4 regions of the Bradyrhizobium sp. JR3.5 genome follow, and region 1 is predicted to be linked to each of the others. Evidence: predicted binding sites of a transcription regulator. Region 1 holds the regulator's gene; each other region holds the start of a gene.

The links. The regulator LexA, encoded in region 1, represses DNA repair genes until DNA is damaged. The targets are predictions, from matches to a motif close to TGTTCNNNNTGTGTTCNG.
Region 2: ACVWW1_RS41720 (type IA DNA topoisomerase) is a predicted target of LexA. The motif match lies at 964-981, and genes of this name have one in related genera.
Region 3: ACVWW1_RS30385 (YifB family Mg chelatase-like AAA ATPase) is a predicted target of LexA. The motif match lies at 775-792, and genes of this name have one in related genera.
Region 4: ACVWW1_RS39100 (PA0069 family radical SAM protein) is a predicted target of LexA. The motif match lies at 1,418-1,435, and genes of this name have one in related genera.

The regions. Positions count from the first base shown of each region.
Region 1 covers NZ_JBSRYV010000001.1:1,855,535-1,857,733, reverse strand. The annotation lists gene ACVWW1_RS09370 (molybdopterin molybdotransferase MoeA) at 1-485, shown strand, start outside; gene lexA (transcriptional repressor LexA) at 717-1,421, shown strand; partial or broken gene ACVWW1_RS09360 (hypothetical protein) at 1,678-2,108, shown strand.
Region 2 covers NZ_JBSRYV010000002.1:5,145,738-5,147,936, reverse strand. The annotation lists gene ACVWW1_RS41720 (type IA DNA topoisomerase) at 1-896, opposite strand, end outside; gene ACVWW1_RS41715 (hypothetical protein) at 1,019-1,243, shown strand; gene ACVWW1_RS41710 (ImmA/IrrE family metallo-endopeptidase) at 1,218-2,105, opposite strand; gene ltrA (group II intron reverse transcriptase/maturase) at 2,199-2,199, opposite strand, start outside.
Region 3 covers NZ_JBSRYV010000002.1:2,814,567-2,816,765, reverse strand. The annotation lists gene ACVWW1_RS30385 (YifB family Mg chelatase-like AAA ATPase) at 1-724, opposite strand, end outside; gene ACVWW1_RS30380 (MBL fold metallo-hydrolase) at 831-1,802, opposite strand; gene gshB (glutathione synthase) at 1,992-2,199, opposite strand, start outside.
Region 4 covers NZ_JBSRYV010000002.1:4,618,395-4,620,593, forward strand. The annotation lists partial or broken gene ACVWW1_RS39090 (bifunctional helix-turn-helix transcriptional regulator/GNAT family N-acetyltransferase) at 1-630, opposite strand, end outside; gene ACVWW1_RS39095 (glycosyltransferase family protein) at 724-1,293, opposite strand; gene ACVWW1_RS39100 (PA0069 family radical SAM protein) at 1,457-2,199, shown strand, end outside.

The DNA.
Region 1 (2,199 bases):
TCCTGATCACGACCGGCGGCGCCTCGGTTGGCGACCACGACCTGGTCAAGCAGTCGCTGGAGGCCGAGGGCGTCGAGATGGCGTTCTGGCGGATCGCGATGCGGCCCGGCAAGCCGATGATGCATGGCCGGCTCGGCGCGATGCGGGTGATCGGCCTGCCCGGCAATCCGGTGTCCTCCTATGTCTGCGCCTTCCTGTTTCTGGTGCCGTTGATTCGGGCACTGAGCGGCCGAAAAGCGATTCATCACCGCCGCGCGAGCGCAGTGCTCGGCCGCGACCTCGCCGCCAACGACCAGCGCGAGGACTATCTGCGCGCACGCCTCGAGGAGCGCGAGGACGGCATGCTGATCGCAACGCCTGTCACGCAGCAGGACTCGTCGCTGCTCGGGAATCTCGCTGCGGCACGGGCACTTCTCGTGCGTCCGCCGTTTGCGCCTGCCGCCGTCAAAAGCAGCGAATGCGAGATCCTGATGCTGCCCGAGTGACAGCGGAGACCGCATCGCTTGAGCGCCCGCCGGATGTGTTCACCGGAAATTAAGTGGTTGCGGAACACATATCGAACATATAGTGTCCGTTCATGATTTGTTTCGAGTACTGGTGTGTACAAATGGGAGGCCGCGAAGGAGCGCTTGTGATGAGCACCGTGCTCCTGAGGACTGGCCCCGCCTGAAAAGTCTCGGAATCGAACGACGCTACCAACCGGGGGAATACTCGAGATGCTCACGCGCAAACAGTACGAACTTCTGCGTTTCATCAATGAACGTCTGAAAGAGGCCGGCGTACCGCCCTCGTTCGACGAGATGAAGGATGCGCTCGACCTGCGCTCGAAATCCGGAATCCACCGCCTGATCACTGCGCTGGAAGAGCGCGGCTTCATCCGCCGCCTGCCCAACCGCGCCCGCGCCATCGAGGTCATCAAGCTGCCCGAGCTCTCGGCCGGCGGCGGTAACGGCCGCCGCGGCTTCACCCCGAGCGTGATCGAAGGCACCCTCGGCAAGCGCACCAGCACGCCGCCGATCGCCGAGGACGACGGCAACCGTCCGGTCGCGGTCCCCGTGATGGGCCGGATCGCCGCCGGTACGCCGATCGAGGCGCTGCAGACCCGCAGCCACACCATCAGCGTACCGCCCGACATGCTCGGCTCCGGCGAGCACTATGCGCTGGAAGTGCGCGGCGACTCGATGGTCGATGCCGGCATCCTCGACGGCGACATGGCGCTGATCCAGCGCAACGACGTCGCCAACACCGGCGACATCGTGGTGGCGCTGATCGACGAGGAGGAAGCCACCCTGAAGCGCTTCCGCCGCCGCGGCGCATCAATCGCTCTGGAGCCGGCCAACACCGCCTATGAAGTGCGCATCCTGCCGCCGAACCGGGTGCGCATCCAGGGCAAGCTGATCGGCCTCTATCGCAAATACTGAATTTCAAATACTTGCGGCGGCCGGGAACGAGCGACACATCGGATCGTTCCTTGAATGATAGCGTAACGTGCTGTTTGCCCGATGCGCTCCGATACCTCTCACGCAGCGTCGCGTGTTTGTGATCGGGAGCGTTGGGCGACCAGTCGTACAATCGCCCAGAAGCGAGGAGACACTCGTTCGCTATCGTCCACTCTGGTAGAGGCCCTATGCCTCAAGGAGAGGCACGGGTCGCTACCTCGATTTGAGGAGCCATCCGATGTGTGACTATAGTCTGCACGCCGTGGCGTCGCGCCCCGCCATTGTTGGAGAGACGCTGATCACCACGACTTTCCGCGGCACGTCGACCCGCGGCTTTGCTTCGGAGACCGATCCCACTGTCGCGGTCTGCATGCTGCCGGGCACCGAGCTCGCTTTCGCCGAGAACGTTCGCTACGACAGCCGCTGGATCTGGACCAAGACGATGAACTTCCGCGTCGGCGCGTGTTCAATGAAGTCGAGCCCGACGTTCCCGATCGCCATCATGACGCGGTCGAATTCCCCGACGGCAGCCATGTGCTGGTGACCCAGCTCGTCGAGGGACAACGCGTCAGCGTGCTGCAATTGCCGGCACTGCATCCGCCGGTCGAGCAGAAGCCGAAGGTTGTGGAGCGACGGCCCTCCGCATTTGCGTCGCTGTTTTTGGGTTGAGCGCATCGTCGCCGCGGAATGAGCTGTTCAGCGGCGGATGACCTAAGCGATTTCGAGCGACCCCGGACGCCGGGTTCCGGGGCGCAGCTGG
Region 2 (2,199 bases), on a different contig from region 1:
CGCTTATCCTCGACGCGCACGGCAAGCGCGCCCTCGAAACCTTCAGCCGCCTTGACAACGGCCTCCGCCCTTTCGCGCTTAACAATTCGGTCCTGCGGCGCATGCCGCATCTGGAATTGCCCGTCCGCAACCTTCGCGGTGGCGACAATTTCGAAATAGGCAAGCGGCACGAAGTTTCGAATTTCCAACTCGCGCTTGCATACAATGGCTAATGTCGGCGTCTTTACACGACCAACTCCAATCACTCTTCGCGCGCCCTGCCCCAGGATGACGGTTGCTGCGCGAGTGAGTGAGAGATTGTAAATCTGATCAGCCTGTCGGCGCGCCACAGCGGCGGCGTACAGCCGGGCATATTCGATATTAGGTTTTGCGCGACCAAATGCGTCGCGGATGGTCTGCGAATCCTGCGCGGTGAACAGCACCCGCATCACCTGACCGCGATACTTATAATGCTCAAGAATTTCCTGACCGATTAGCTGGCCCTCGCGGTCACAATCGGTTGCAAGCCAAACTCGTTTGGCAGTGCGCAACGCCTCGCGAATAGCCTTGAGCTTAGCGGCCTTGTTGCCACCCTCTGCCGGGCGCGTTCCGTAAAGACCTTCAGGCCGCAGAAGTATTGGCGACCACCGCTTCCAGGCCGGGACGACCTCCTCTGGTTCGAGGAGATCGAACAAATGGCCCTCTGCTGGAAGAACATCACCGTAGCGCGAACCAATTGCGGCGCGGACGTCTTTGGCCTGGCTGGTTTTCTCGGTGATAACGATCTGATCTGCCAGACCGGCGCGTGGATCGGCCAGGACTCCATCCCATGATTGACCCGGCACCATGCGGTTCGCTGCCGGATCCGGCCTCTCGATATCGCGCCGACGAGCAGCCTCCGACGCCAGCTTTTCCATCTGCTTCGCGGAGGGCATTCGCCAGCTTGCGGGTCGCTTATTCGTCATGGTCAGGCCAGATTGACAAAGGAACATATCAAGAACATTATTCGCAGGTCAGGTCAAGCAGTTGGAGTCAGGCCATGGCTGAAGTCACCTGTTTTGTCGCGCTGCCGTTCGTCGCCGCCGACGGGGATTGCCCTGGCGAACCCACGGAATGTTTCAATCCAAACGCCGCTGTAATGCGCGCTGTGGCGTTATCCCGCAAAGATTGTCACGTCGGCGCAGTCGCCATTAACTGCTTGATCGACCGCGAGTTGACCCGACATCGCTTTCTCGCTCTCAAGCGGGCTGTTCACAATTCTTGAAATGCTTTCGCACCTCACCTGTGCCAACAAAATGCGACAACAAACGATAATTTCGAAACTGATGCCTAACTCGACCTGCGACGATAGCGGGATGGATCTGAAGCGCACCCGCCAGATTGATCACCCCTGTTGCAGTGGGATGAAACCGCACGTCACTATTGTCCCAAATGAACCGAGGAACACATGCTTCTTCAGCCCATTGGTCAGCCTCTTCCTCTCTTGCATCGCGGCTCACGCCGGCGTTTTCACGCAACGTGAGATCATCAACGAACCCAACGTCTACCGCATTCTCAAAGTGTCTTCCGACGTGCGCCAGTTCGTGAAGCAAACAGAACCAGAAATTATCAATCCTGTCATATCGCAGAGTCAGCCCAATAACGGGCGTGCCATCGGCTAATTTCAGTGCGGCTCCATCCAAGTGCGTCTTCGGAAGATGCTCCAAGACGATGAGATGAATGCCGTTCTTTTCAAGAAATTCCTTGGCCAGGAGCGGACCGTTCTCGGACCAGCTCAACTTCGCTACTTGGCTCAGGAAATCCGGAGTTACGGTTCCCGGCTTATACTCTTTAGGCAGCTTCGTCTCTGAGGCCAGCGCCAGCAGCTGCAAACACCACGCATTCAAAGCGAACGGATCAGCCTTCGCATTTGCACGAACATGGTCATTCTTTCGGTACATAGCCTCAACAACTAGACTCGTTCTCCCGGCTCGGTGCATCAGCCCCCGCATAATTTCTTCAGCATGCTGAACCGCCCTCGGGCGCTTTGGAAGCCATTTACGTTTCACCATTTCGGTGATCGGAAATTTAGTCCAATCGGTAGGGTCGAGGGCTGGCGCGCCGCACGGCCATGCATTCGTGGCCATGCACGTTTCCAGCCCCCTCCACCTCGCACGCAGCATGCAGATTTCCCGCACTGCGCGCCCCCATTTGCTTCAGTTCAAGGGTTATGGGACCTAT
Region 3 (2,199 bases), on a different contig from region 1:
GCTCCGACGGCGACAGCGGCGGCAGGATCGAGGGCAGCCGCGCCGCCAGCATCGATTTGCCGGCGCCGGGCGAGCCCATCATGAGCAAATGATGTCCGCCCGCAGCCGCGATCTCGAGCGCGCGTTTCGCGCTCTCCTGGCCCTTGATGTCGCGCAGGTCGAGCAGCGTTTCCTCGCGCTCATGCACCTTCGGCTGCGGTCGCGACAGCACCTGCGTGCCCTTGAAGTGATTGGCGATCTGGATCAGCGAGTGGGCTGCGATGATCTGGATGTCCGGGCTCGCCCAGGCGGCCTCCGAGCCGCAGGCGGCCGGACAGATCAATCCCTCGTCGCGCGAATTGGCGCCGATCGCCGCGGGCAGCACGCCTGCCACCGGCGCGATCGAGCCGTCGAGCCCAAGCTCGCCGAGCACGGTGAAGCCGCTCAGCGCATCCGGCGGGATCGCCCCGATCGCCGCCATCAGGCCGAGCGCAATCGGCAGGTCGTAATGGCTGCCCTCCTTGGGCAGGTCGGCCGGCGCGAGGTTGACGGTGATGCGGCGGGCGGGAAGCGCGAGGCCGGAGGCGATCAGCGCCGAGCGCACCCGCTCGCGCGCCTCCGACACCGCCTTGTCGGGCAGGCCGACGATCGCAAACGCCGGCAATCCCGGCGCGACCTGAACCTGCACGTCGACCGCACGGGCCTCGATTCCCTCGAATGCTACGGTGGAAACCCGCTGGACCATGCTGCCCCTATCTTCCGCCACCCAAGGTAGCGGAGCGGATTGTCCAGCGCAAGAACATTAAGGGAACATCTGAGGGCGACGGGCGCCGCCCCCGGATGCGCCGCCGTTATAGCGTCATCTGCATCGGTTCCGGATAGTAGTGGAAGCCCTCGCCGGCCTTGGCGACGTGGCCGTAGCCAGGCCAGGCGAAGTGATAGGACATCACCGGCGTCTTGTTGGCGGCCAGCATCTCGAGCAGCTTGACCCGTGAGTTCGCCGCCTGCTTCGGATCGGTGTCGTAGGAGAACTCCATCCGCGGCCGCTCCAGCAGCAGCACCGCGTGATGCGAGAGGTCGCCGAGGAAGGCAAAGGACTTGCCGCCCGAGCTCACCAGGAAGATGGTGTGGCCCACGGTGTGGCCGGGCGCCGCGATCGCCTGCACGCCGGGCAGGAATTCCTGGCCGTCCTTGAAGAACACGATGCGGTCGCGCACCGGCAGCAGGTTCTTGCGGGCGTGCACCACAAAGTCCTTCAACGGACTGCCCATCTTGCCTTCGTCGGTCCAGAAATCGAGATCGCTTTGCGCGATGTAGTACTGCGCGTTCGGGAACAGCGGCTTGTCGTCGGCGCCGACGATGCCGCCGATATGATCGATGTGCGCGTGCGACAGCACGACGGCGTCGATGTCCTCCGGCTTGATGCCGGCTTCCTGCATGCTCTTCTGCTGCCGGCCGGTGGTCGGACCGAAGGCCTTCGAGGTGCCCATGCCGGTATCGAACAGGATCAGCCTGTCGCCCATGTTGACGATCGGCGAGTTCTGCTCGAGCACGACATTGTCGGGCGAGAGGAAATTGTCGGAGAGCATCTTCTTCACTTCTTCCTTCGGCACGCCGGTGAAGGTGCCGGAGGGATCGCCGAGCGGAAGCGGGCCGTCGGAGACGACGGTCACTTCGGCATCGCCGAGAACGAAGCGGTGCCAATAGGGTGTCTGCGTGCCGAGCTTCGGCGCGCGCGCCTGCGCAGTGCCGCCGAGTAGTGTGCTGGCGCCGAGACCGGCACCGAGCGCGAGCAAGGATCGTCGTGAGACATTGAGCGTCATAACGTCTTCCTCCACAGTTTTTATGAGATTTTCGTGTTGTCGCCCGCGTTGGCCCGCCGCTTGACCTGACGCAGGCAAGAGGATGCTGCCTTCGCCCGCGCAAGCTGGCAAGAAGAATAAGGCGAACGGGTGCGCGGTCGAACTCTGGTCAGAGCTCAACCTGCATGTGCAGCGCACAAGGGAGGAGGATTATTTCGCGGCGCGCTTCTTCTCGATGGTATCCCAGATCATGGCTGCGACATCCGGGCCATTGAGCCGCTGAATTGCGCGGATGCCGGTCGGCGAAGTGACGTTGATCTCGGTCAGATTGCCGTCGATCACGTCGATGCCGACGAACAGCAGGCCGCGTTCGCGCAGCGCCGGTCCGAGCGTGGCGCAGATTTCGCGCTCGCGATCG
Region 4 (2,199 bases), on a different contig from region 1:
GCAATGCTCGCAGGCCGGATCGAACGATCGCAGAAACTGCGCGCAGATATCGGCCACCAATGCCTCGTAGCTGATGTCCCAGCCATATTCCTCCGCGTAGGCGCGTCCCTGTTGCGAGATCACCCAGCCGATGTCGCCGACGCGGTGACTGCGCAGCAGGAAACCCACCGGCTTCCCGGCCGGCGGCTCCAGCGACTGCTCGATCGTGCTCATGGCACTCACCACGGCCGCACGGCGGTCGCCGTCCATCTGCTTCAGCAGCGCGCCGACCTCGTTGCGCGAGCGGCGGTCGAGATCGGCGGCAGCAGTGCGGCCCTTGGCGGTGAGGGCCACCTCGTTGACGCGCTTGTCGGCCTTTGACGGCTTGCGGGTCACGATCTGGCGGCGCTGCAGTGCCGCCAGCGTCCGGCTGACGAAGCCGGCATCGAGGTCGAGATCGCGCACCAGGTCGGTCGCGGTGCAGTTCGCGCGATGCGCGAGCTCGTAGATGATCCGCGCTTCCTGCAGCGTGAATGTCGAGTGCAGCAACTTCGGCTCGATGATGCCGAGCTTGCGGGTATAGAACCGGCTGAAGCCGCGGACTGCGGCGACCTGGCTCTCGAGGGCGGTGTCATGGGAGTTTGATTTCATCAAACATATTATTTGACGGAATCAAGTAATCCGCAAGCGCTTTCTCACGCGTTTTCTTCGCGCGAACCGGTGCCTGCTTCGCTTGAGTATGCCCTACGCCACCATGATCCGGCTGCGCAGCATGGTGCGGGAGGAGCGGCCGAGCCGGCGCAGCAGGCGCGCCTCAGAGCGGCGGGCGTCAGGCCGGTAGCCGCCGATCCGCTCGTAATGCTCGCGTGCGATCAAAAGGCCCTGTTCGGCCGAGGGGCCGGCGATCATCCGGGCGACGAATTTGAGGCCGTCGCGCAGGCCGGGGTCGGTATAGGGTGCACGGGCGTAGCGGAAGATGCCGGCGCGGTCCTTGCCGCTCGCCGCAACCATCTGGATGAACTGGGTGGTCTCCTCGATCCAGCCGGCGTCAAGCACCGCGCCCGGATGCAGGAACATCAGCCAGGGCGAACGCGCCTGCCTGGCGCCTGCCGCGAGCGCCGCGGCGCGCGTGCCCTCGAAACGCAGGAAGTGACAGCCGGCGATGTCTGCAACGCGCTCCATCACGTCGCTGTTGGTGCGGTCGACCAGCAGCACCTCGCGGATGACGCCGGCGGCCGCGCCCGGCACCAGCGCGGCCAGCGTTGCGACCGCGGTGCGCTCGACTCCGTCGGTGGGGATGATCACGCTCAGCATGATTTGAGGCTTCGCTGGCTCAAACGGTGGAGAAACTCCGGCCGTGTTATCACCTTGTCATATTCAAAGCAGCCATTTCGCCTGCAGATTTTTACGCCATCACTTTGTGGATTTTCTCAGCTCGTGTTCTTGATTTGTTCTCGGGCTGTGTTAGCTTCAAAGCATGAGCCGAGCATCCTCTCATGCCCTCAAGCACCCGCCGGTAACGGCGCCCTCCGATAACCCGGCGGGTGCACCTTCACCTGTTCCTGCCCCTTTTCCCGAGCTTGCGGTCGCGATCGAGCGCGAGCGGCGGCGCGGCCGCGGCGCGCAGTCCAACGCCAGCGGCCGCTACGAGGCCGAGGCGCGGGTTGCCTTCGACGACGGCTGGCAGAGCCTCGACGACCTGCCGCCGTTCCAGACCACCGTGGCGCTCGACACCTCGCGCAAGGTGATCACCCGCAACGATTCGCCCGATATCGGCTTCGACCGCTCGATCAATCCCTATCGCGGCTGCGAACACGGCTGCGTCTATTGCTTCGCGCGGCCGACCCACGCCTATCTCGGCCTGTCGCCGGGGCTCGACTTCGAATCGAAGCTGTTCGCCAAGCCGGACGCGCCCGCGCTGCTGGAAAAGGAGCTGGCGGCGCCCGATTACGAGGCGCGGATGATCGCGATCGGCACCAACACCGATCCGTATCAGCCGATCGAGCGCGAACGGAAGATCATGCGCGGCATCCTCGAGGTGCTGGAGCGCGCCGGTCACCCGGTCGGCATCGTCACCAAGTCGGCGCTGGTGACCCGCGACATCGACATCCTGGCGCGGATGGCGAAGCGCAATCTCGCCAAGGTCGCACTCTCGGTGACGACGCTCGACCCGAAGCTCGCCCGCACCATGGAACCGCGTGCCTCGACCCCGTCGAAGCG